Regions from separate parts of the Citrobacter werkmanii genome, predicted to be linked through region 1. Evidence: predicted binding sites of a transcription regulator. Region 1 holds the regulator's gene; each other region holds the start of a gene.
What was found. Region 1 encodes CRP, which controls carbon source genes, mostly activating them, when cyclic AMP is high. Its sites were predicted from a motif close to ATGTGANNNNNNTCACAT; they were not measured.
Positions count from the first base shown of each region.

Region 2: rbsD (D-ribose pyranase) is a predicted target of CRP. The motif match lies at 3,558-3,575, and genes of this name have one in related genera.
Region 3: FOB24_RS15450 (arabinose ABC transporter substrate-binding protein) is a predicted target of CRP. The motif match lies at 4,596-4,613, and genes of this name have one in related genera.

Region 1 is NZ_CP044101.1:4,708,275-4,715,558, reverse strand. Features, by position in the region: gene argD (bifunctional acetylornithine/succinyldiaminopimelate transaminase) at 1-270, shown strand, start outside; gene FOB24_RS23280 (YccS/YhfK family putative transporter) at 378-2,465, opposite strand; gene crp (cAMP-activated global transcriptional regulator CRP) at 2,517-3,149, opposite strand; gene FOB24_RS23270 (OsmC family protein) at 3,458-3,862, shown strand; gene FOB24_RS23265 (phosphoribulokinase) at 3,909-4,778, opposite strand; gene FOB24_RS23260 (YheU family protein) at 4,832-5,050, opposite strand; partial or broken gene FOB24_RS23255 (hydrolase) at 5,047-6,106, opposite strand; gene FOB24_RS23250 (NUDIX hydrolase) at 6,151-6,870, opposite strand; gene prs (ribose-phosphate diphosphokinase) at 7,061-7,284, shown strand, end outside.
Region 2 is NZ_CP044101.1:201,291-208,574, reverse strand. Features, by position in the region: gene rbsB (ribose ABC transporter substrate-binding protein RbsB) at 1-546, opposite strand, end outside; gene rbsC (ribose ABC transporter permease) at 571-1,536, opposite strand; gene rbsA (ribose ABC transporter ATP-binding protein RbsA) at 1,542-3,047, opposite strand; gene rbsD (D-ribose pyranase) at 3,055-3,474, opposite strand; gene kup (low affinity potassium transporter Kup) at 3,667-5,535, opposite strand; gene ravA (ATPase RavA) at 5,865-7,284, shown strand, end outside.
Region 3 is NZ_CP044101.1:3,063,407-3,070,690, reverse strand. Features, by position in the region: gene FOB24_RS15475 (RpiB/LacA/LacB family sugar-phosphate isomerase) at 211-849, shown strand; gene FOB24_RS15470 (MFS transporter) at 883-2,304, opposite strand; gene FOB24_RS15465 (DUF2766 family protein) at 2,436-2,687, shown strand; gene FOB24_RS15460 (non-heme ferritin-like protein) at 2,824-3,327, opposite strand; gene FOB24_RS15455 (DJ-1/PfpI family protein) at 3,882-4,439, shown strand; gene FOB24_RS15450 (arabinose ABC transporter substrate-binding protein) at 4,758-5,747, shown strand; gene araG (arabinose ABC transporter ATP-binding protein AraG) at 5,863-7,284, shown strand, end outside.

The sequences.
Region 1 (7,284 bases):
ACGTTTGTGCATCATTTGCAGAAAATTAATCAGCAGTTCGATATTTTCAGCGATATTCGCGGAATGGGGCTGCTGATTGGCGCCGAGCTGAAGCCGCAGTTTAAAGGCCGGGCGCGCGATTTGCTCTACGCCGCCGCGCACGAAGGGGTGATGGTGCTGAATGCCGGGCCGGACGTGATGCGTTTCGCGCCGTCGCTGGTGGTGGAAGACGCGGATATCGAGGAAGGGATGCTGCGTTTCGCGCAGGCGGTAGCGAAGGTGGTGGGCTGATTGGTTGATTGCCTGATTGCCGGATGGCGGCGCGAGCGCCTTATCCGGCCTACAGGGTAAGGTGTGATTCGTAGGCCGGATAAGCGTAGCGCATCCGGCAGCCGATCTTAGCCTTTCATGTCCCGCAACCGACGGCTAAGCCAGATCCCGTGGTGGGGTCGTTGACGCCATGCTACCGACGAAATGGTGTGCATGGTGTTCAGATGCCCCAATATTCGCTGCAGATGCTGCTCCAGGGTGCTTAATGGACCGTGGGACAGCATTTCAGGCGCTTCGAGAATATTCACATCGCCCGAGCTTCCCGGTCCGTCATACTCCAGCCGCTGCTGACAGCGCTGGAGCGCAATCTCGCAGGACTCCAGATACCGCTGCGCCAAATCCGGCGTCAGCATCGTATGTTCCCTTGCCAGTGTGGTCATCGCGTTGATGTGTTCGACAATAAACTGGCTGTGCGTGACCCACAGTTTCATATCCGCCAGATAGTGCGAGTTGAATCCCGGCTCCTGCATTGCCTGATTCAGTGAGTTAAACAGCGTGTTATGCGCCTGGTTGACCCGCATGCGTTGATACGCCAGCGGCGTGGCCTGCGGATCGTTGCTGAGGATCAGGCGAATAGCCTCCTGGTCGGCTTCTAACGCATCGTGGGCGTTCTTACGCAACAGACCACTCTGCCACTGTGGCCACAGCCAGAGCGTGCCGCCAAAGGCGATTAAGCAGCCAATCACCGTGTCGACAAACCGCGGCACGATAAATTGTTCCCCGTTCAGCGTCAGCAGTTGCAGGGTGTACACCGCCGTAACCGTAAAGCCGACGGTGGCCCAGCCGTAGTTTTTGCGAATGATCAGATAGCTGCCTAACGTGATCAGCAACATGCCTGCCAGCGTGAAGCCTTCCTGAATATGAAAGTGCAATGTGACGCCCGCAATCACCAGTCCGACGAGCGTACCCACCGAACGATGCAAAATACGCACCCGGGTCGCCCCATAGCCATTTTGCGTGACGAACAGGATCGTCATCAAAATCCAGTAAGGTTTAGGCAGATGTAAGGCGCTGCCCATCAGGCTGGCGATACTCAGCATGACGCTGATGCGCCCGGCGTTACGCAGTGCCGGGGATTTCAACGACAGATAGTTTTTCAGCGCCGGGATCAACGGCAACCGCCGCTGTTTGTCCGCCATCAAATCTCGGGCATACAGCGGGCGCTGGGTCCGTAGCACGCGGGCGATACGGCTGAAGTGCCAATAGCAAAACTGTCCTACCGGATTATCCGGATGCTGGTTGGCGATTTTCTCCAGCGAGCCAATCTGCTTTTCCATTGAGAAACGGGTCGGTAATCGGTGATACAAGATATCATCGGCCAGGACGCGCAGGCGGGCGGCGACGGTGCGCGCGTTCCAGCGAATCACCTGTTCCGCGTGGCTTCGCTCGACCAACTTTTGCACCTCTTCCGGCTGATGCAGGCTAACTGAAATATGTTCCTGCAAATCGAGCGCTTCCTGAAAGGCACGCAACAGTCGCTTGTATTCATTATTGTGATGCGCCGACAGCATGTGCATTTGCTGGTAGCACTGGGTAATCAAATCCACCGCTTTTTGTTGACGAACCAGTAGCGGAGGCAGCGCTTTTTCTGGATCGGCATGCTGGGTCAGCAGACTGTACTTGGCCTCACAGTAATCGGCTAATTCGCGGTACAGCAGGCTAAGCGATTCACGCAGTGGCTGCTCACGCCACATCCAGAACCAGAACCAGTTGAACAGACCGTACCACAACGTACCCAGTGCATAGATCAGCAATGGCTCCCAGACGGGCATGTTCCCGGCAAGGCTTAGCGTGAAAATTGCCGCGATGAGTGAGGCTGGCAGCAGTCGCGCATGCAACGGGCTTAGCTCGGCGGTTACGCCAAGAATTAGCGTCAGGCCGGTGAGGATGAGCGGCAGTGGTATATCTTGCGCCAGCAGTAACTGCATGATCAGGCTGCAACCGGCAAACAGCGATGCGCCAATAACTAAACGTTTAAAAAAGCGTTTATGCGGGGTATCAAGACCGGCAATGTTGCAACAGGCAGGGACGAGGGAAAACAGAAGCCCCAGATGAAGCTGACCAATGATAAGACCGACGGCCACAGGTAAACACAGCACCAGCGTCTGCCGTAGTGCGTAGTTGATCTCGGGGTGATAAATCAGTCTTCGCCACATCGGAACAAACAAAAATGGCGCGCTACCGGGTAACGCGCCATTTCGATGGGATTAACGTGTGCCGTAAACGACAATGGTCTTACCGTGAGCGGAGATCAGGTTCTGATCTTCCAGCATCTTCAGAATACGACCAACGGTCTCACGGGAGCAGCCAACGATCTGGCCGATTTCCTGGCGGGTGATTTTAATCTGCATACCGTCCGGGTGAGTCATCGCGTCAGGCTGTTTTGCCAGATTCAGCAGAGTCTGGGCAATACGGCCGGTGACGTCGAGGAAGGCAAGGTTGCCTACTTTTTCAGACGTGACCTGCAGGCGACGAGCCATCTGAGAAGACAGGCGCATCAGAATATCCGGGTTGACCTGGATTAATTGGCGAAATTTTTTGTAGGAAATTTCAGCGACTTCACATGCGGTTTTGGCCCGTACCCAAGCGCTACGTTCCTGGCCTTCTTCGAAGAGGCCTAATTCACCAATAAAATCGCCCTGATTCAGATAAGAAAGGATCATTTCTTTCCCTTCTTCATCTTTGATCAGCACTGCCACTGAGCCTTTAACGATGTAATACAACGTTTCCGCTTTTTCACCCTGGTGAATCAGCGTGCTCTTCGATGGGTACTTATGAATATGGCAATGAGACAAGAACCATTCGAGAGTCGGGTCTGTTTGCGGTTTGCCAAGCACCATGCGCGGTTATCCTCTGTTATAAGCTGTCTCCAGAGCCAGAAAACGACGCTGCCTCTGGGTTTGCAAAAATGTGCTTCCCGCTACCTGGGAAGGGGGCTACTAAAAATATACTGCAGCCTGTAATGTGATGTCCTCTGCATACATGCAGTACGTCAATGTATTACTGTAGCATCCCGACTGTTTTAGCATAGCTTTCGCCGTGTGTCTCCTGGTGTCTCGCTTCAGCATGACGCAGGTCGCCTTCCGTTGCGAGAATTGTTATGTACGCGTAATCTGTCAGGAAAATTGAAACATTGGAGTTACGAAATATGCAAGCGCGTGTAAAGTGGGTTGAGGGGTTAACCTTCCTCGGTGAGTCCGCCTCTGGCCACCAAATTTTGATGGACGGTAACTCCGGTGATAAAGCGCCGAGCCCGATGGAAATGGTATTAATGGCTGCAGGCGGTTGTAGCGCTATCGATGTGGTGTCGATCCTGCAAAAGGGTCGTCAGGATGTGACCAACTGCGAAGTGAAGCTCACCTCTGAGCGCCGTGAAGAAGCGCCGCGTTTGTTTACCCACATTAATTTGCATTTCATCGTCACCGGCAACGATCTGAAAGAGGCGTCGGTCTCCCGCGCCGTCGATCTCTCGGCGGAAAAATATTGTTCCGTGGCATTGATGCTGGAAAAGGCGGTGAATATTACCCACTCCTATGAAGTGGTTGCTGCGTAATACGTGATGCCCGATAAGCGTAGCGCCATCGGGCACATTCCGTACCTCACTCTATCTTTTTACCTTCCATCAGTCGCTGAACCAGCGGCAGCATAATCAATTCCATCGCCAGACCCATTTTGCCGCCAGGTACGACTAATGTATTGATGTGGGAAATGAATGAGCCTTGCAGCATGGCCAGAAGCCACGGAAAGTCGATCCCTTCCAGATTACGAAAATGAATGACCACAAAGCTTTCATCCAGCGACGGAATGCTCTTGGCGGCAAAGGGGTTTGAGGTATCGACGGTGGGTACGCGCTGAAAGTTAATGTGCGTACGGGAAAACTGCGGCGTGATGTAATTGATGTAATCGTCCATTGAGCGCACAACCGAGTCCATCACCGCTTCACGCGAGTGTCCACGCTCGCTGGTATCGCGGGTCAGTTTCTGGATCCATTCCAGGTTAACGATCGGCACCACACCGACCAGAAGGTCGACATGCCGGGCCACATTTTGCTGTGGGGTGACGACGCCGCCGTGTAGCCCTTCATAGAACAGGACATCCGTCGGTTCAGGCAATGGCTGCCAGGGGGTAAACGTTCCCGGGACCTGATTCCACGGTACGGCTTCATCGTAGGTGTGCAGATATTTACGCGACTGACCTTTTCCCGTCTGGCCGTATTCAATGAAGGTTTGTTCCAGCAGACCAAAGTCATTGGCTTCGGGCCCGAAATAACTGATATGTCGCCCGGCATCGCGCGCTTTGCGAATCGCCATATCCATTTCCGGACGGGTATAGCGATGAAAACTGTCACCTTCCACCTCGGCGGCGCGCAGATTTAGCTGCGCGAAAATTTTACGAAACGCGAGGCTGGTGGTGGTGGTCCCCGCGCCGCTGGATCCTGTTACCGCAATCACCGGATGTTTGGCAGACATAACAACTCCATGAATAGGTTGATTTTTTATTATAGTCGGCCGTCGGCTACGAATTACTGGTGAATCTGCTTCCTCGGCATGATGTTGACCGTTTCATGCAGTTCGGACCACACCAGGACGGCTTCACCTGATTGTAGTTGGCGTTTGACGTCGGCGACTTTTTGTTCGAGCGAACGTTCATGTTCACCATAATCGGTACCTTCGCGCAAGACAAAGCTTTCAATCAGATTGTCCAGCGCGTCCGGGGAGATGTCTTGCCAGGGGATAATCATGATGACGCCTCCAGATACGTTGTCAGCCAGTCGGGAATTCTGGATTCCAGCCACATCTCAGGGCGGCGCACTGTGCCGCCAATAAATCCGACGTGTCCGCCGTGTTCAGTCAACTGATACTCCACCTGTGAGGGCAGGTTTTCCGGTTCAGGGATCACGTGATGATCCATAAACGGATCGTCCTTGGCATGGATAATCAGCGTCGGTTTGGCGATCTGATTAAGCAATGGCATGGCGCTACACTGGCGGTAATAGTCTATAGCATCGGCAAAACCGTGGATTTTGGCAGTGATGAGATCGTCAAAATCACGAATGCGACGCAGGGATTTCAACTGGGTCAGACTCACCGGCAACGAACCCGGATAGGCCTGTAGCTTACGCGAGGCGTTAGCTTTCAACAGATTGAGCAGATAGCGCTGGTAGACGCGTGAGAACCCCTTCTCCATATGGTAACTACAGGCTTCCAGCACGAAAGGCGCAGAGACAATAACCGCTGCATCAATGGGAATATCGTTGCCTTCTTTGGCCAGCAGGCAGGCAAGCATGTTCCCGCCGAGTGAATAGCCGACCGCCGCGGTCGGCACACGACCAAGCTCGCGTTCCAGCCAATGTAAAAACCAGGTGCCATCTTCTGTTTCACCAGAATGATAAATACGGTTGAGACGATTTGGTTCGCCGCTGCAGCCGCGAAAATGCATCACCACGCCCAGCCAGCCGCGCTTTTGCGCTGCCTCAATCAGGCCATGTGCGTACGGGCTGTTCAGACTGCCTTCCAGACCGTGAAAAACCACCAGGCGCGGTTTGTGCTTCGCCTGTTGCGGATCTTCACTCCATGCCAGATCGACAAAGTCACCGTCGGGTAATTCCAGACGCTGCCAATGGGCGTCGAACTTCACCTTGCGGCGAATTAAACGCGGCAGCATTGTCTGCAAATGGCGGTTACTGATACCGCGCATAGGGCGGAATTCTCGCGAATCATCAGTAGGTGGGATCATTTCTGTGGACGTGATTTCAACCATAACACCAGAGCAATTAATAATCGGAAAGAATAACTATACCGCGCGCAGCGCTTGCGGGTTAGCCAATATGTGATTTTGTCGCTAGTCAGTCAGCAGGTTACGCGAGAAAAAATGAAAATCGACGTCGGGCTTTCGTCGCCACAGGCGAGCTTTACGCGTCCCTGTCGCTACGCTTTCTCCGGTATCTTCAAACATTCCTGACGCTTCAAAGCGGCGAATCAGACTTTTACGCTGGATCGACTGACCGAGGATCACCTCGGTGGCTTCGAGCAGTTGCCCATGGGTAAATGTCTCCGGCAAGCAGTATACGGGCAGTAGTGAGTACATCGTTTTTTGCCGCAAGCGATGCAGGGCCGCCGTAATGATGTCTCCGTGGTCGAACGCGAGTGAATAATTTTTCAGCTCATCAACCGGCACCCAACGGGCATTGCTGACGCTGGCGATGTGCGGCGCACAGTCTACCCAGGCGATAAGCGCAAACCAGGCGACTGTCAGACTCCAGCCGCGCGGGTCGCGATCCGGGCCGGAAAAAGTATCCAGTTGTTCCAGCCACGAAGGCAAAACCCCTGTTTTTTCAGTGAGCTTGCGCAGCGCTGTGGCGCGAGTGGAGTCATCGCGCTCGATATCAATGAAGCCACCTGGTAATCCCCAACGCCCTTTTTGCGGCTGGTTTGCTCGTTCAACCAGTAATACGCACAGCGCCTGTTGATGCAGGGTAAACAGCACGCTATCGACCGTCACCAGTGGTGTGGGAAAGCGGCGGGCATCGTATTGATTCAGGTAGTCGGCTTCGGTGGTCATAAGGTACTCACGATGATTTGCAACGCCCACAAGTGTACCAGCCCAATACCGGGGGGCAAGGTTCGTTTTTTCTTATTATTTATCAGTTGTTTATGCGATGGCCTAAAAATAATGCATTTGTGCTTGCTTTATATGTGTCCTAAGGACATTATTAATTGTGTCGAAGGGACACAATTAAGGGGTGAGCGTGATGAACATAAAACTGACACTAACGTTGGATGACCAGGGCTACGGAGTGACACACGGTGTTTTTCCTGATGGCGCCGTCTGGTTGAAGGTTACTGAAGCATTACCACCCTTTGCTCGCCTGATGCGCATTCGTGCGACGGCGATGCGCGATATGAACGACTTTATGCTGTTGGCGCAACTGGTGGAGGCGGTTCGCCATCAAACGGATGTGCTGGTCAGTCATCT
Region 2 (7,284 bases), 430 kb from region 1:
CAGTACGTTAAATTTGTGTGCCGCAACGGCTTGCTGGAAACCTTCGCCACGCTCACGCGCCGCTGAAGTACCGGCAATCCCCTGCAGTTCGATAACTTTCGCGCCTTCACCTGCTTTCTTCGCGATGTAATCACCCGCAATTTTACCGCCCAGCACGTTATCAGACGCAATGTGGCTGACCACATCACCTTTTGTAGCCTGACGATCCAAGGTAATAACCGGGATCTTCGCCTGGTTAGCCATCTTCACAGCGTTACCAACAGCGTCAGAGTCAGTCGGGTTAATCAGCAGTATTTTAGTTCCACGAACCGTTAAGTCCTGAACGTTAGCCAGCTCTTTCGCCGGGTTGTTCTGTGAATCCAGAATCACCAGGTTATAGCCCAGCTTATCCGCCTCTTTTTGCGCGCCATCCTTCAGAGACACAAAGAACGGGTTATTGAGGGTGGAGACCACCAGCGCAATGGTATCTTTCGCCATCGCATTCGCGCTCACGGTGGCGCTCAGCGCAACAGCAGAAACCAGGGTAGCCAGTTTTTTCATGTTCATATTTAAGATGTCCTGTAATCGTTGTTACTGCTTTTTGTTGTCTACCAGTACCGCCAGCAAAATCACCACCGCTTTGACGATCATCTGGTAATAGGAGGATACACCTAACAAATTCAAACCATTATTGAGGAAACCAAGAATTAATGCGCCGATCAGCGTCCCAACAATACGTCCTTTACCGCCCGCCAGGCTGGTACCGCCTAACACCACCGCAGCGATAGCATCCAGCTCATAGCCAGTACCTGCCGTCGGCTGCGCAGAGGAGAGACGAGCCACTTCAATGATGCCTGCCAGCGATGCCAGCAGACCGCACAGGGAGTAAACGATAATTTTGATTTTACTCACGCTGATACCGGACAGACGCGTTGCCGCTTCGTTACCGCCCAGCGCATAGATATAACGCCCCAGACGCGTATGGTGCAGCATGTACCACGCCGCCAGGAAGACAATCCCCATGATCCACACAGGCGTAGGCACGCCTAACGGACGACCAATACCAAACCAACCAAACAGATCGGCATTGTCAGTAAACCCGGTATTTACCGGACTGCCGTTGGTGTACACCATGGTCACACCGCGCAGCAGCAGCATCATCACCAACGTGGCGATAAACGCCTGCACGCGGCCTTTCGCGACAATGACCCCGGTTACTGCGCCAATGGCAGCGCCGAGCGCCAAAGCAGCGGCAACGGCCACCAGCGCATTGACTTCAATACCGACAATGGACGCTGCCACCGCACCGGTAAGCGCCAGCAAGGAACCGACGGACAGATCGATACCCGACGTCAGGATGACCAACGTCATGCCAACGGCCATGATGGCGTTTACCGACGTTTGCTGGAGAATGTTGAACAGATTATTAACGGTAAAAAAGTTGGGGCTCATGGTGGAAACAATCGCGATCAGCACTAACAGAGCGATGAGCGACTTTTGCTCCAGAAGCCATGCTTTAGTGAAATAACGGCGACCAGAAACAGCCTGGGTAGTCATCTTTTTTACTCCTGATTCACGCGATTAAGCTTGCCCACAGCGGCAGCCATTAATACTTCCTGAGTGGCCTGCTCGCGAGTGAATTCACCGCCGAGATGCCCTTCATGCATAACGATAATACGATCGCTCATGCCCAATACTTCTGGCATCTCAGAGGAGACCAGAATGATGCTCAGCCCATCGGCCTTAAACTGGTTGATAAGCTGATAAATTTCTTTCTTAGCCCCAACGTCGACGCCGCGTGTTGGTTCATCGAGGATCAGGACTTTTGGTCGGGTCATCAGACCGCGCGCAATGGCCACTTTCTGCTGGTTACCGCCCGAGAGCAGGCCGATAGCCTGTTCCATCGATGGCGTTTTAACATTGAACAGACGAATAAAATCACCTACCGCCTGCTGCTCATCTTTATGCTTCAGGCTTCCACCTGCGCGGCTGAAATAGCGCAACGCGGTCAGTGACATGTTCTCTTTCACCGACATGCCCAGCACTAAGCCATCACGTTTACGGTCTTCAGAAATATAGACGATGCCGTTTGCAAGGCCATCCTGTGGCGAACGGGTGACAACTTCATGCCCATCAAGCGTGACGTAGCCGCTGGTGCGCGGCAATGCGCCATACAACACTTTCATCAGCTCGGTACGTCCGGCGCCCATCAGCCCCGATACGCCAAGGATCTCGCCTTTACGCAGCGTGAACGAAACATCGTTTACCCCTGGGCCGCACAGATTATCGACCTTCAGGCGAATATCGCCCGGCGCTTTTTCCAGACGCGGGTACTGATCTTCCAGCTTACGTCCCACCATCATTTCAATCAGTGAGTCTTCGGTCAGCGTTGCGACTTCACGCTCGGCAATAAACTGCCCGTCACGGAAGACGGTCACGTCATCACAGATTTCGAAGATCTCTTTCATACGGTGGGAGATATAGACAATGCCGCGCCCCTGCGATTTCAGCTCGCGGATAACGCGGAACAGGGATTCGGTTTCGGTATCGGTGAGCGCATCCGTCGGCTCATCCATAATGATGACCTTCGATTCAAAGCTCAGCACTTTAGCAATTTCGACCATTTGCTGATCGCCAATCGACAACTCACCGACCAGCCTGTCGCTTTTAAAGCGTAGATTGAGTTTGGCGAGCAGCAGATCGGCTTCGGCGTACATCTTCTTCCAGTCAATTTTGCCAAAGCGATTCACAAACTCACGGCCAAGAAAAATGTTCTCAGCGATAGTGAGTTGCGGGATCAGGTTCAATTCCTGGTGGATGATACCGATTCCGGCTTCCTGAGAGGATTTCGGGCCATTAAAGGTGGTCTCTTTCCCCAGCCACAATAAAGAGCCAGCATCACGGGTGTAGATCCCGGTCAGCACTTTCATCATGGTGGATTTGCCCGCGCCGTTTTCGCCCACCAGCGCCATTACGCGGCCTGGATAGACATTCAGCGCAGCGCCGGATAGCGCTTTTACGCCCGGGAACGCTTTATCGATCCCTTTGAGTTGCAGTAATGCGTTCATGATGGCCTCAGAACGTGACGCCAGCACAGAGAATGATATTCGCATACGGAGAACACTCTCCGCTGCGAATTACCGCCTGACTGTCTGCGGTTTGTTTTTTGAATTGTTCATGCGTGGTGTAACGAATTTCTATGGTGTTTCCCTGGTGTTGTTGCAGTTGCTCAATGTGGCTGAGCAACGTTTCGTGGAGTTGCGGATTATGTTGTTTAATTTCCGTCGCGAGAATGGCCGCCTCGACCTGCATTTCACGTGTAACCACATCCAGTACCTGCATAAAAGAAGGTACGCCCTGGGTTAATGCCATATCAATACGCGTTGTGCTGTTCGGGATGGGTAAACCGGCATCACACACCACCAGCGTATCGGTATGTCCCAGACGGGAGATCACCGTTGAAATTTCAGAGTTGAGTACCGTGCCTTTCTTCATTTTCTTTCCCCACTAGCGAAACGTTTCGCTGAAGATAAGTGTAGTGCGAAGAATGGACAGAAAACCACCGCGACGTTACGAAAATGTGATCGCCATCGAAACGTTTCGCAAGGATTATCATTTGATGAAATGAAAACTGGGAGGGACAAAACAAAACGCCCCCTTTCGCGATGAAAGAGGGCGTCGATTGCCTTAAATCTCTACCTGAGTACCGAGCTCAATAACCCGGTTTGGTGGGATTTCAAACTGGTCCGGCGCGCGCAGCGCATTGCGCTGTAGCAGCAGATATAGCTTGCCGCGCAGACGCAAATACCATGGCCGTTTGCCGACAATCAGCGACTCGTGCGACATAAAGAAGGAGGTTTCCATCATCCGACAGCTTAAGCCTTCCAGACCGCAGCGATGGAACACTTCCTCAACGTTCGGCGTTTCACGCCAGCCGTAGCTGGCCACTACGCGCCAGAAGGTGGGCGATAACTGCTCAATCTGCACCCTACGCACGTTGTGCACGTATGGCGCATCTTCCGTACGCAGCGTCAGCAGAATCACGCGTTCATGCAGCACCTTGTTATGCTTGAGGTTATGCAGAAGCGCAAACGGGATGACGTTCAGCGCACGCGACATATATACCGCCGTTCCCGGCACGCGTACCGGTGGGGATTTCTCCAGAGAGGCAATCATCGCCTCCAGAGAGTTGCCGTGCTCATGCATGCGACGCAGCAGACGGAAACGCTCGCTTTTCCACGTAGTCATGATGGTGAACATCACCAGACCCAGCGTCAGAGGCAGCCAACCGCCGGAAATCAGTTTATCGAGGTTCGCGGAGAACAACGGAACATCGACGCACAAGAACGCCGCCAGGATCAGGAAGACGAAGTATTTATTCCAGTGCCAGTTTTTGCGCGCCACGGTGGTAGACAGAATAGATGTCAGTACCATTGTCCCCGTTACCGCAATCCCGTACGCCGCGGCCAGATTACTGGAGTGTTCAAAGCTCACAATCACGATAACCACCGCAAAATAGAGCATCCAGTTAACGAAAGGAATGTAGATCTGACCCGATTCCATTTCCGAAGTATGAATGATCCGCATCGGCGACAAATACCCCAGACGCACGGCCTGACGCGTCAGCGAGAAGACACCGGAAATTACCGCCTGCGAAGCGATAACCGTTGCCAGCGCGGCAAGGATCAGGAGTGGTATCAATGCCCAGTCCGGCGCCAGCAGGAAAAACGGGTTTTTGATCGCTTCAGGATGCTTTAATAGCAGCGCCCCCTGACCAAAATAGTTCAGCACCAGCGAAGGCAATACCACCGAGAACCACGCCAGTCTAATCGGCAACTTACCGAAGTGCCCCATATCCGCATACAGCGCTTCAACACCGGTAATCGACAGCACCACCGCGCCCAGCGCAATAAAGGACAACGTTTTGAATTCGAGGAAGAAATGCACCGCCCAGTACGGATTTAGCGCCTGCAGTACCTCCGGGTTACCAATAATACTGCGCACGCCTAATACCGCGAGCGTCAGGAACCACAGCAGCATAATCGGCGCAAACAGTTTACCAACCATGCCGGTACCGTGTTTTTGAATCATAAACAGCAGGGTCAGCACGATAATCGAGAGCGGAACAATCCATGTATCCAGCTGCGGTGCAACAATCTCCAGACCTTCAATCGCCGACATCACTGAAATGGCTGGCGTAATCACCACTTCACCATAGAAGAAGCTGCCGCCAATCAACCCCATGATGACCAGCATCGAGGTTGTTCGCGCCGAGGTATTGCGCCCGGCCAATGACATCAACGTCAGGATCCCACCTTCCCCGGCGTTATCCGCACGCATGACAAACGTCAGATATTTAATGGAGACAACAAAGATCAGCAGCCAGAAAATCAGCGAGAGAAAACCAAACACAGCATCACGTTCAACGCCAAAACCAAACTGGCCAGACAAACATTCACGAAGCGTATAAAGTGGGCTGGTACCAATATCACCGTAGACAACCCCAATGGCCGCAAGGGTAATCGCAGACAATGATTGTTTATTATCAGTGCTCATAGACTCGTCTTTCGTTTATACACATCATCATTCAAGCCACTCCGTGTGGGTTGCATTCGTTATTCCCCCCATCCCAGAAGAAAACTCCATTGCCGCCTTGGTGCAGTATGATTGATATGGTGTATATATTAGAAATGTGTGCGTCGTCCCTTGGCCCACAAAAAGGCGCACAGTATGCACGATTACTCACAAAATCGTACCCCTAAATGAGACCAGATTAATCTGGCTCAAAGAAAAATAAGCGCACCTTCAGTCTATTACTGCACTGGTGTGAAGCATCTATACTCGCAGTTTACGCAGTACATTTGGCGAAAGGACGCCACTTCATTATGGCTCACCCACATTTATTAGCGGAAAGAATTTCCCGTCTGAGCAATGCGCTGGAAAAGGGACTTTATGAACGTAGCCACGCCATTCGCCTTTGCCTGCTGGCTGCTCTAAGCGGCGAGAGCGTATTCTTATTAGGTCCTCCAGGGATCGCAAAAAGCTTAATTGCCCGTCGACTGAAGTTTGCTTTTCAAAACGCCCGCGCTTTCGAATACCTGATGACGCGCTTCTCTACGCCGGAAGAGGTGTTTGGGCCGCTGTCTATCCAGGCGTTGAAAGACGAAGGTCGCTATGAACGCTTAACGGCGGGCTATTTACCCGAAGCTGAAATTGTCTTTCTCGATGAAATCTGGAAAGCAGGCCCGGCCATTCTCAACACCCTGTTGACCGCTATTAACGAACGGCATTTTCGTAACGGCGCGCATGAAGAGAAAATCCCGATGCGTCTGCTGGTGGCAGCCTCCAACGAACTGCCTGAAGCAGACAGCAGCCTGGAAGCCCTGTACGACCGTATGCTGATCCGCCTGTGGCTGGATAAAGTTCAGGACAAGGCCAACTTCCGCTCCATGCTGTTAAGCCAGCAGGATGAAAGTGACAACCCGGTCCCGGCGTCGTTACAGGTGACGGATGAAGAGTATTACCAGTGGCAAAAGGACATTGGCGCCATCAAGCTTCCCGATCGCGTCTTTGAGCTAATTTTCACGCTGCGCCAACAGCTAGACGCATTACCGAATGCCCCCTATGTATCCGATCGCCGCTGGAAAAAAGCTATCCGCTTACTCCAGGCCAGCGCCTTCTTCAGCGGACGTGATGCGGTCGTGCCTATCGACCTGATCCTGTTGAAAGATTGCCTGTGGTACGACGCGCAAAGCCTGAATCTGATGCAACAGCAGCTTGAAATTTTGATGACCGGACACGCTTGGCAGCAGCAAGCCATGCTGACGCGTCTGGCCAGCATTGTGCAGCGCCGCATCCAGCTCCAGCAACAGCAAAGCGACAAAACGGCATTCACGGTGATCCGTCAGGGCGGCATGTTCAGCCGTCGTCCTCATTATGATTTACCGCCGGAAGCCACTTCTTCAGTCGTGACATTACTGCTGCAAAAACCCTTAAAACTGCATGATATGGAAGTTATCCATATTGCTTTCGAACGGGGAGCGCTGGAACAGTGGCTAACCAAAGGCGGTGAGATCCGCGGAAAATTAAACGGGATCGGCTTCGCCCAAACGCTGAACATGGAAGTCGATAGCGCACAGCACCTGGTTGTGCGCGACGTCAGTTTGCAAGGCTCTCGTCTGGCGCTGCCCGGTGCATCGCAAGAGAGTATGCCTGATGAGATAAAACAGCAGCTTGAAGCACTTGATAACGAGTGGCACCAGCAGCACAGTGCATTCAGCGAACAGCAAAAATGTCTGTTTATTC
Region 3 (7,284 bases), 1.6 Mb from region 1:
TGGCTTGAATAGCCTGAAGATCACCTGCGATTAATCGCAACGACGTCACTTTCTTGAGGCCATTCTGAGCTGCTGAGGGAAAAATGTGAGCCCTTCATTACTTTATAAAACAAAATTTCATTAAATTTGAAAGTGGGTTTGCAAAATAGTAATGTGGCCTGAATGTTATGACTTTCAGCAGTCCACGCTACGCATTCAGGAGATGACAGAATGAAAATTGCATTGATGATGGAAAACAGCCAGGCAAGCAAAAACGCCATCATTCATAACGAGCTTAAAGCCGTTGCGGATGAGAAAGGTTTTCCCGTTTATAACGTCGGCATGAGCGATGAAAATGACCATCATCTGACCTACATTCATTTAGGGATTATGGCCAGCATCCTGCTGAATTCCAGAGCCGTGGATTTTGTGGTCACCGGCTGTGGTACGGGTCAGGGCGCAATGATGTCACTGAATATCCATCCGGGAGTCGTATGCGGCTACTGCCTCGATCCGGCGGACGCATTCTTGTTTTCTCAGATCAACAATGGGAATGCGCTTTCTCTGGCCTTCGCCAAAGGCTTTGGCTGGGGCGCCGAGCTCAATGTGCGCTATATGTTTGAAAAAGCGTTTACTGGACGTACCGGGGAAGGTTATCCACCGGAACGTAAAGAGCCGCAGGTGCGTAACGCCGGTATTCTGAATCAGGTGAAAGCTGCAGTGGTAAAAGAGAATTATCTGGATACGCTGCGCGCTATCGATCCTGAACTGGTGAAAACCGCCGTCTCGGGTCCACGCTTCCAGCAGTGCTTCTTTGAAAACTGCCAGGACAAGTCGATCGAAGCGTTTGTGCGCGAGATTATTGGCTAAATCCTGCTGGCCCGGCGGTGTTCTCCCGCCGGGCTATCTGTTCTTATCTGACACCGCACTTCCGGCATCACGGGTAAGCCGCAGCGTATCCACCATACCGACCAGACAAATTATGGCGATAGCCACAAAGGCCAGGCGGAAGCTGATCCCCGGAATATTGCCCAGCGCCAGCCATTGACTGACTTCAGCGCCGATGCGGATCCCAATAGCGGCTAATGAAATTCCCAGTCCCACTGCTAACTGTGTTGCCGTACTGAACAGCGTATTGGCGTAGCTCATTTGCGACGCGGGGACGTCCGCAAATGCAAGCGTACTGACGCCGGTAAACTGGATTGAACGGAACACACCGCCCAGATACAGCACCAGCAAAATAACCCATACGGGCGTTTGCGGCGTTATCAATGCACAGGCCAGCAGCGCCAGGACGTTAAGGGCCCCGTTGATCAACAGCAATTTCTTAAAGCCCAGCCAGCGTATCAACGGCGTGGTGGCAGGTTTTATCGTCAGATTGCCTACAAACACCGCCAACACCAGCGAACCTGCGTGAAAAGCGTTCATGCCAAAACCTACCTGGAACATTAACGGCAGCAGAAATGGTACGGCGCTGATAGAGGCGCGAAACAGCGATCCGCCATACATCGTGACGCGAAAAGTCGGGACGCTCATGGCATCAAGACGAATCATCGGCCAGGCGGCGCGGCGAAAATGGCGTAGGGCAAACAGGAAAGTCACTATTCCCAGCGTGAGAAGTCCGGCAGTTAGCCAACCCTGCGGCTGCTGGGTTCCCAGCAACTCCATGGCATACACCAGACTTACCATGGCAACAGAGGTCGCGACAAAACCCGCTATATCAAACGGACGGCGCTCGTCGTCATGAATATCCGGAATAAAACGTCGCGCCAGCGCTATCGCCAGTATTCCCAATGGGACGTTAATGAAGAAGATCCAACGCCAGTTGGCATAGCTGGTGATGAATCCGCCAAGCGGAGGGCCGATGATGGGCGCGACTAACGCGGGCCAGGTCAGAGTCGCAATGGCGGTGATTAACTGATGTTTAGGCGTGGTGCGTAGTACCGCAAGGCGGCCAACAGGAACCATTAATGCGCCGCCCACGCCCTGTAAGATTCGCATGGCGACAAAGCTTTCAAGACTGGTGGACAAACCGCATAAGACCGAGGCGAGGGTAAATATCGCCAGTGCGAGGGTAAACACTTTTCTGGCGCCAAAGCGGTCCGCAATCCAGCCGCTGGCGGGGATAAGTACGGCGAGGGTGATCAGGTAGGCGCTAATACCAATATTCAGGTCAACCGCCTGTACGCCAAAGCTTTTGGCCATGTCGGGCAGGGCGGTAGCGATCACCGTACCGTCAATAAACTCCATAAAGAAAGCGCCGGCTACAAGTAATGCCGCCGGGGAGAGACCGCGTTTATTCTCAACTGCTAAATGTTCACTCATGTTGTGCTTGCCATCTCAAAAGAAACTGACCGGGTCTGTTTATTTATTTTCAGCGTATCCGTTATGCGTACGCCGCTACCGTTTCGATCGCTGAATGGGTACTATGACGACCTTTCTATAAGGAGCTCATTATGTCCCAAACACTGAATGCCGATCAGGAACTGCTCTCGGACGTTGTTGCCTGTCAGCTGGTTATCAAACAAATTCTGGATGTCATTGATGTTATCGCCCCGGTAGAAGTCCGGGAGAAAATGTCCAGCCAACTGAAAAGCATCGACTTTTCAAGTCACCCTGCAGGTGCCGATCCGGTTACTATGCGCGCAATACAAAAAGCAGTTGCCTTGATCGAGTTGAAATTCACGCCGCAGAATGAGTCTCACTAAAATAAACCGTTGTTTCAGGTTTTAGAAAGGTTTTTTGCGCCTTTGAGAATGAGAGGCGCGAGCGTAGCGATCATTGAGCGCTAGCCGGATAAGATGCGTGGCATGACTATCCGGCTAGCGTTATGAAAATTGAAGATTAGTGATGTTGGTAGTTTACGACGTTCAGCAGATGTTTATCGGTTTGCGCCATGCACAGTCCCGCGCGTTTCGCGCTGCGGACTTCATCAAGAATGGTTTGTAACAGTACGCCATCCTGCTGCTGCTCTTTTTCCAGATCGTGGAGAAAATCAACGGTTGGCTCATCGTTCAATGCTTCAGCTTCATTGGTTAAGCGTGAAAGCTTACTCGAACGCTGTTGGTACTCATCCAGTGTTTTCTGAAACAGTTCTTCAAGGGAAGTCAGTTCATCACCCGGAACATCGATGGCCTTGACGATGGGGTTAGCCCCGGCGCTTTTCATAAAATTAAACATACGCATCATTTGAGTTACGTTACCCTGCGCCTGCGTGCGTAGAAACGTTGCGGTACCTGTCAGGCTATGTTCGTAGCACCATTCGCTAAGGTGCAGGTAAAGATTCGATGCGTAGAACTCAAGATTCATTTGCGTGTTGAGTTTATGAACAATTCCAACTGCAGCCATATCAATATCCTTATTTCCAGAAAGGAGAATGTACGTTACTAACGTCAGTGCAACGGGCTGTCGCCGCACTTCACATCTACGTACAATTAAAACTGTTAGCAGAATAAATCCGTTCCGCCGGTCCTTTAGTGATCACGGATTATATCCGCTTCCGATCGAGATTCAGCATAGCGCGTGATCTGACATAAGAAAATCCTTAAATCTGCATATTTATGTTTTTTTACATATTGTCATAGCAATATTCTTAATACCTGCATTTCGTCATATAAGATGCGTGAATGTAATTGATTGATATTTAAGTATTTATAGTAATATTCTGATAATGAAATGTTGTTTCATATCACAAAATTAAATTTAACAATACGTTATTGTCTTGACCTCGCTGATTATGAAGTCCCGGCTGGTGGCGATTTCACGATTGGGTAAGGTAAATGAAAACTATCTGGTAGTTAATATTTTGCGCCAGATCATTTTTGCTGAAATTAATAAATTTAACGACCTGTACGATTCGGCATTTATTGTTTGGTGAATGTGGGGAAATCGAGGAGTTACCTATGAAAAAGGTTGCGGTGCTGCTGGCGCCTGGTTTTGAAGAGGCGGAAGCGATTGTTACCATTGATATTCTGCGTCGCCTGAATATCGAAGTCGAAACGCTGGCCTGCGCGGAGTCGCGTGCGGTGGTGAGCTATCATGACGTACCGATGGTGACCGACAGTACGTTGGCTGCGCGTCAGGCCCATCTCTACGATGCCGTCGTGTTGCCTGGGGGGCCGCAAGGTAGCGTTAATCTTGCCGCCAGCGAGGCAGTCATCCAGTTTGTCACCTGCCATGATGAGGCGGGAAAACTGATTTGTCCTGTGTGCTCTGCGGCCGCGCGCGTACTGGGCGGCAACGGTCTGCTAAAGGGGCGTCGCTACGTGTGCTCGGGAGATTTATGGCAAAACGTCACGGATGGCGAATATATCGATGCGCCCGTTGTTGAGGATGGCAATCTTATTAGCGGCAAAGGATTAGGGCATATTTTTGATTTTGCGTTTACGCTTTCGGCGCGTCTGTTGGGAGATGATATTCCGATTCGCGATCACGCCGACCACATTTACTACCCATGGTAAACATTGTTTTCCCGAATGCTTCAGCATTCGGGGACAAGGATTTGCTGACTGATGTTATGGACTAATCTGCTATTCCTCTTTTTCTTCGTCGTCAAAATCGCGTTTCTTTATGTCATTTCTCGCTGAATTTATGTACGCAATTACTGTAATTCTGTGGTGTGATGCCGCTCTCTTATGGAGAATCAATTTCCCGCTAAAAATACTCTCAGCACTGGCATTGATCTTATCAATAAAAGGTAATGCCTTGTTTTACGTCCGAATTACAAAAAATCGTCTGATTTTACCCTACATAAAAGAACGTTAAAGCTGGAGTTGACCATGCACAAATTCACTAAAGCGCTGGCGGCCATCGGCCTGGCTGCCATTATGTCACAATCCGCTATCGCTGAGTCCATGAAGCTCGGTTTCCTGGTCAAACAACCGGAAGAACCGTGGTTCCAGACTGAATGGAAATTTGCCGATAAAGCCGGTAAAGACCTTGGTTTTGAGGTGATAAAAATCGCCGTCCCGGATGGTGAGAAAACCCTTAACGCGATTGACAGCCTGGCTGCAAGCGGTGCGAAAGGGTTTGTGATTTGTACGCCGGATCCCAAACTCGGGCCTGCCATTATGGCGAAGGCGCGCGGCTACGATATGAAAGTCATTGCTGTCGATGACCAGTTTGCCAACGCGAAAGGGAAACCGATGGACACCGTGCCGCTGGTCATGATGGCGGCAACAAAAATTGGTGAACGCCAGGGTCAGGAGCTGTACAAGGAGATGCAAAAGCGCGGGTGGGATGTGAAATCCACCGCGGTAATGGCCATTACCGCGAACGAACTGGATACCGCGCGCCGCCGCACTTCAGGCTCAATGGAAGCGCTGAAAGCTGCGGGCTTCCCGGAAAAACAGATCTACCAGGTTCCAACCAAATCGAATGATATCCCTGGCGCATTCGACGCCGCCAACTCCATGCTTGTTCAGCATCCTGAAGTCAAACATTGGCTGATCGTGGGGATGAACGACAACACCGTGCTGGGCGGCGTACGTGCGACCGAAGGGCAAGGCTTTAAAGCGCCGAACGTGATCGGTATCGGTATTAACGGCGTTGACGCGGTGAGTGAACTCTCTAAAGGCGAAGCGACCGGGTTCTACGGTTCATTACTGCCAAGCCCGGACGTTCACGGCTATAAATCAAGCCAAATGCTCTACAACTGGGTAACGAAAGGTGCAGAGCCACCGATGTTTACTGAAGTGACGGATGTGGTGCTGATTACCCGCGATAACTTCAAAGAAGAACTGGCGAAGAAAGGTTTAGGCGGTAAGTAACATAAATGCCGGATGCGTCGCCAAAGCGTCTGATCCGGCCTACGAATTACGTACTCAGTAGGCCGGATAAGGCAAAGCCGCCATCCGGTATAAAGATCTGAATCACGGAGACGTTATGCAACAGTCTACCCCGTATCTCTCATTTCGCGGCATTGGCAAAACGTTCCCCGGCGTTAAAGCGCTTACGGATATCAGTTTCGATTGCTATGCCGGTCAGGTGCATGCGCTGATGGGCGAAAATGGCGCCGGAAAATCAACACTCTTAAAAATTCTCAGTGGTAACTATGCGCCAACGACGGGATCCCTGGCGATCCGCGGACAAGAAGTTTCGTTTGCGGATACCACAGCCGCGTTGAACGCTGGTGTCGCCATTATTTACCAGGAACTGCATCTCGTCCCGGAAATGACCGTTGCCGAAAATATCTATTTAGGGCAACTGCCGCATAAAGGCGGCATTGTGAATCGGTCGCTGCTGAACTATGAAGCGGGGCTACAGCTTAAGCATCTGGGCATGGATATAGATCCCGACACGCCACTGAAATACCTCTCCATTGGTCAATGGCAGATGGTAGAGATTGCAAAAGCGTTGGCGCGTAACGCCAAAATTATCGCCTTTGATGAACCGACCAGTTCCCTGTCGGCACGCGAGATTGAGAATTTGTTTCGCGTTATCCGTGAGCTGCGCAACGAAGGGCGCATCATTCTGTATGTCTCGCACCGTATGGAGGAGATTTTTGCCCTTAGCGATGCCATTACCGTATTTAAAGATGGGCACTACGTTAAAACGTTTACGGATATGCAGCAGGTCGATCACGATGCGCTGGTGCAGGCGATGGTAGGGCGTGACCTGGGTGATATTTATGGCTGGAAATCCAGGCCTTATGGCGCAGAGCGCCTGCGTTTGCATGAGGTCAAAGCCCCAGGCGTGCGCACGCCGATCAGTTTATCGGTGCGTAGCGGTGAAATCGTCGGACTGTTTGGGCTGGTGGGCGCTGGACGTAGCGAATTAATGAAAGGCTTGTTTGGCGGCACGCGTATCACCGCAGGCCAGGTGTTTATTGATGAACAGCCAATTGATATCCGCAAACCGAGCCACGCCATTGAAGCGGGGATGATGCTGTGCCCGGAGGATCGCAAAGCTGAAGGGATTATTCCGGTTCATTCGGTGCGTAACAACATCAACATTAGCGCGCGTCGTAAACATGTATTGGGAGGATGCGTGATCAATAACGGCTGGGAAGAAACCAATGCCGATCACCATATTCGTTCGCTCAACATCAAAACACCGGGGGCGGAGCAACTGATCATGAACCTCTCTGGCGGTAATCAACAGAAGGCTATTCTTGGCAGGTGGTTATCGGAAGAGATGAAAGTGATTTTGCTGGATGAACCTACCCGCGGCATTGATGTGGGCGCCAAGCATGAAATTTATAACGTGATTTATGCCCTTGCGGCGCGCGGCGTGGCCGTGCTGTTTGCATCCAGTGACCTGCCAGAAGTTCTCGGTGTCGCCGATCGTATCGTGGTGATGAGAGAA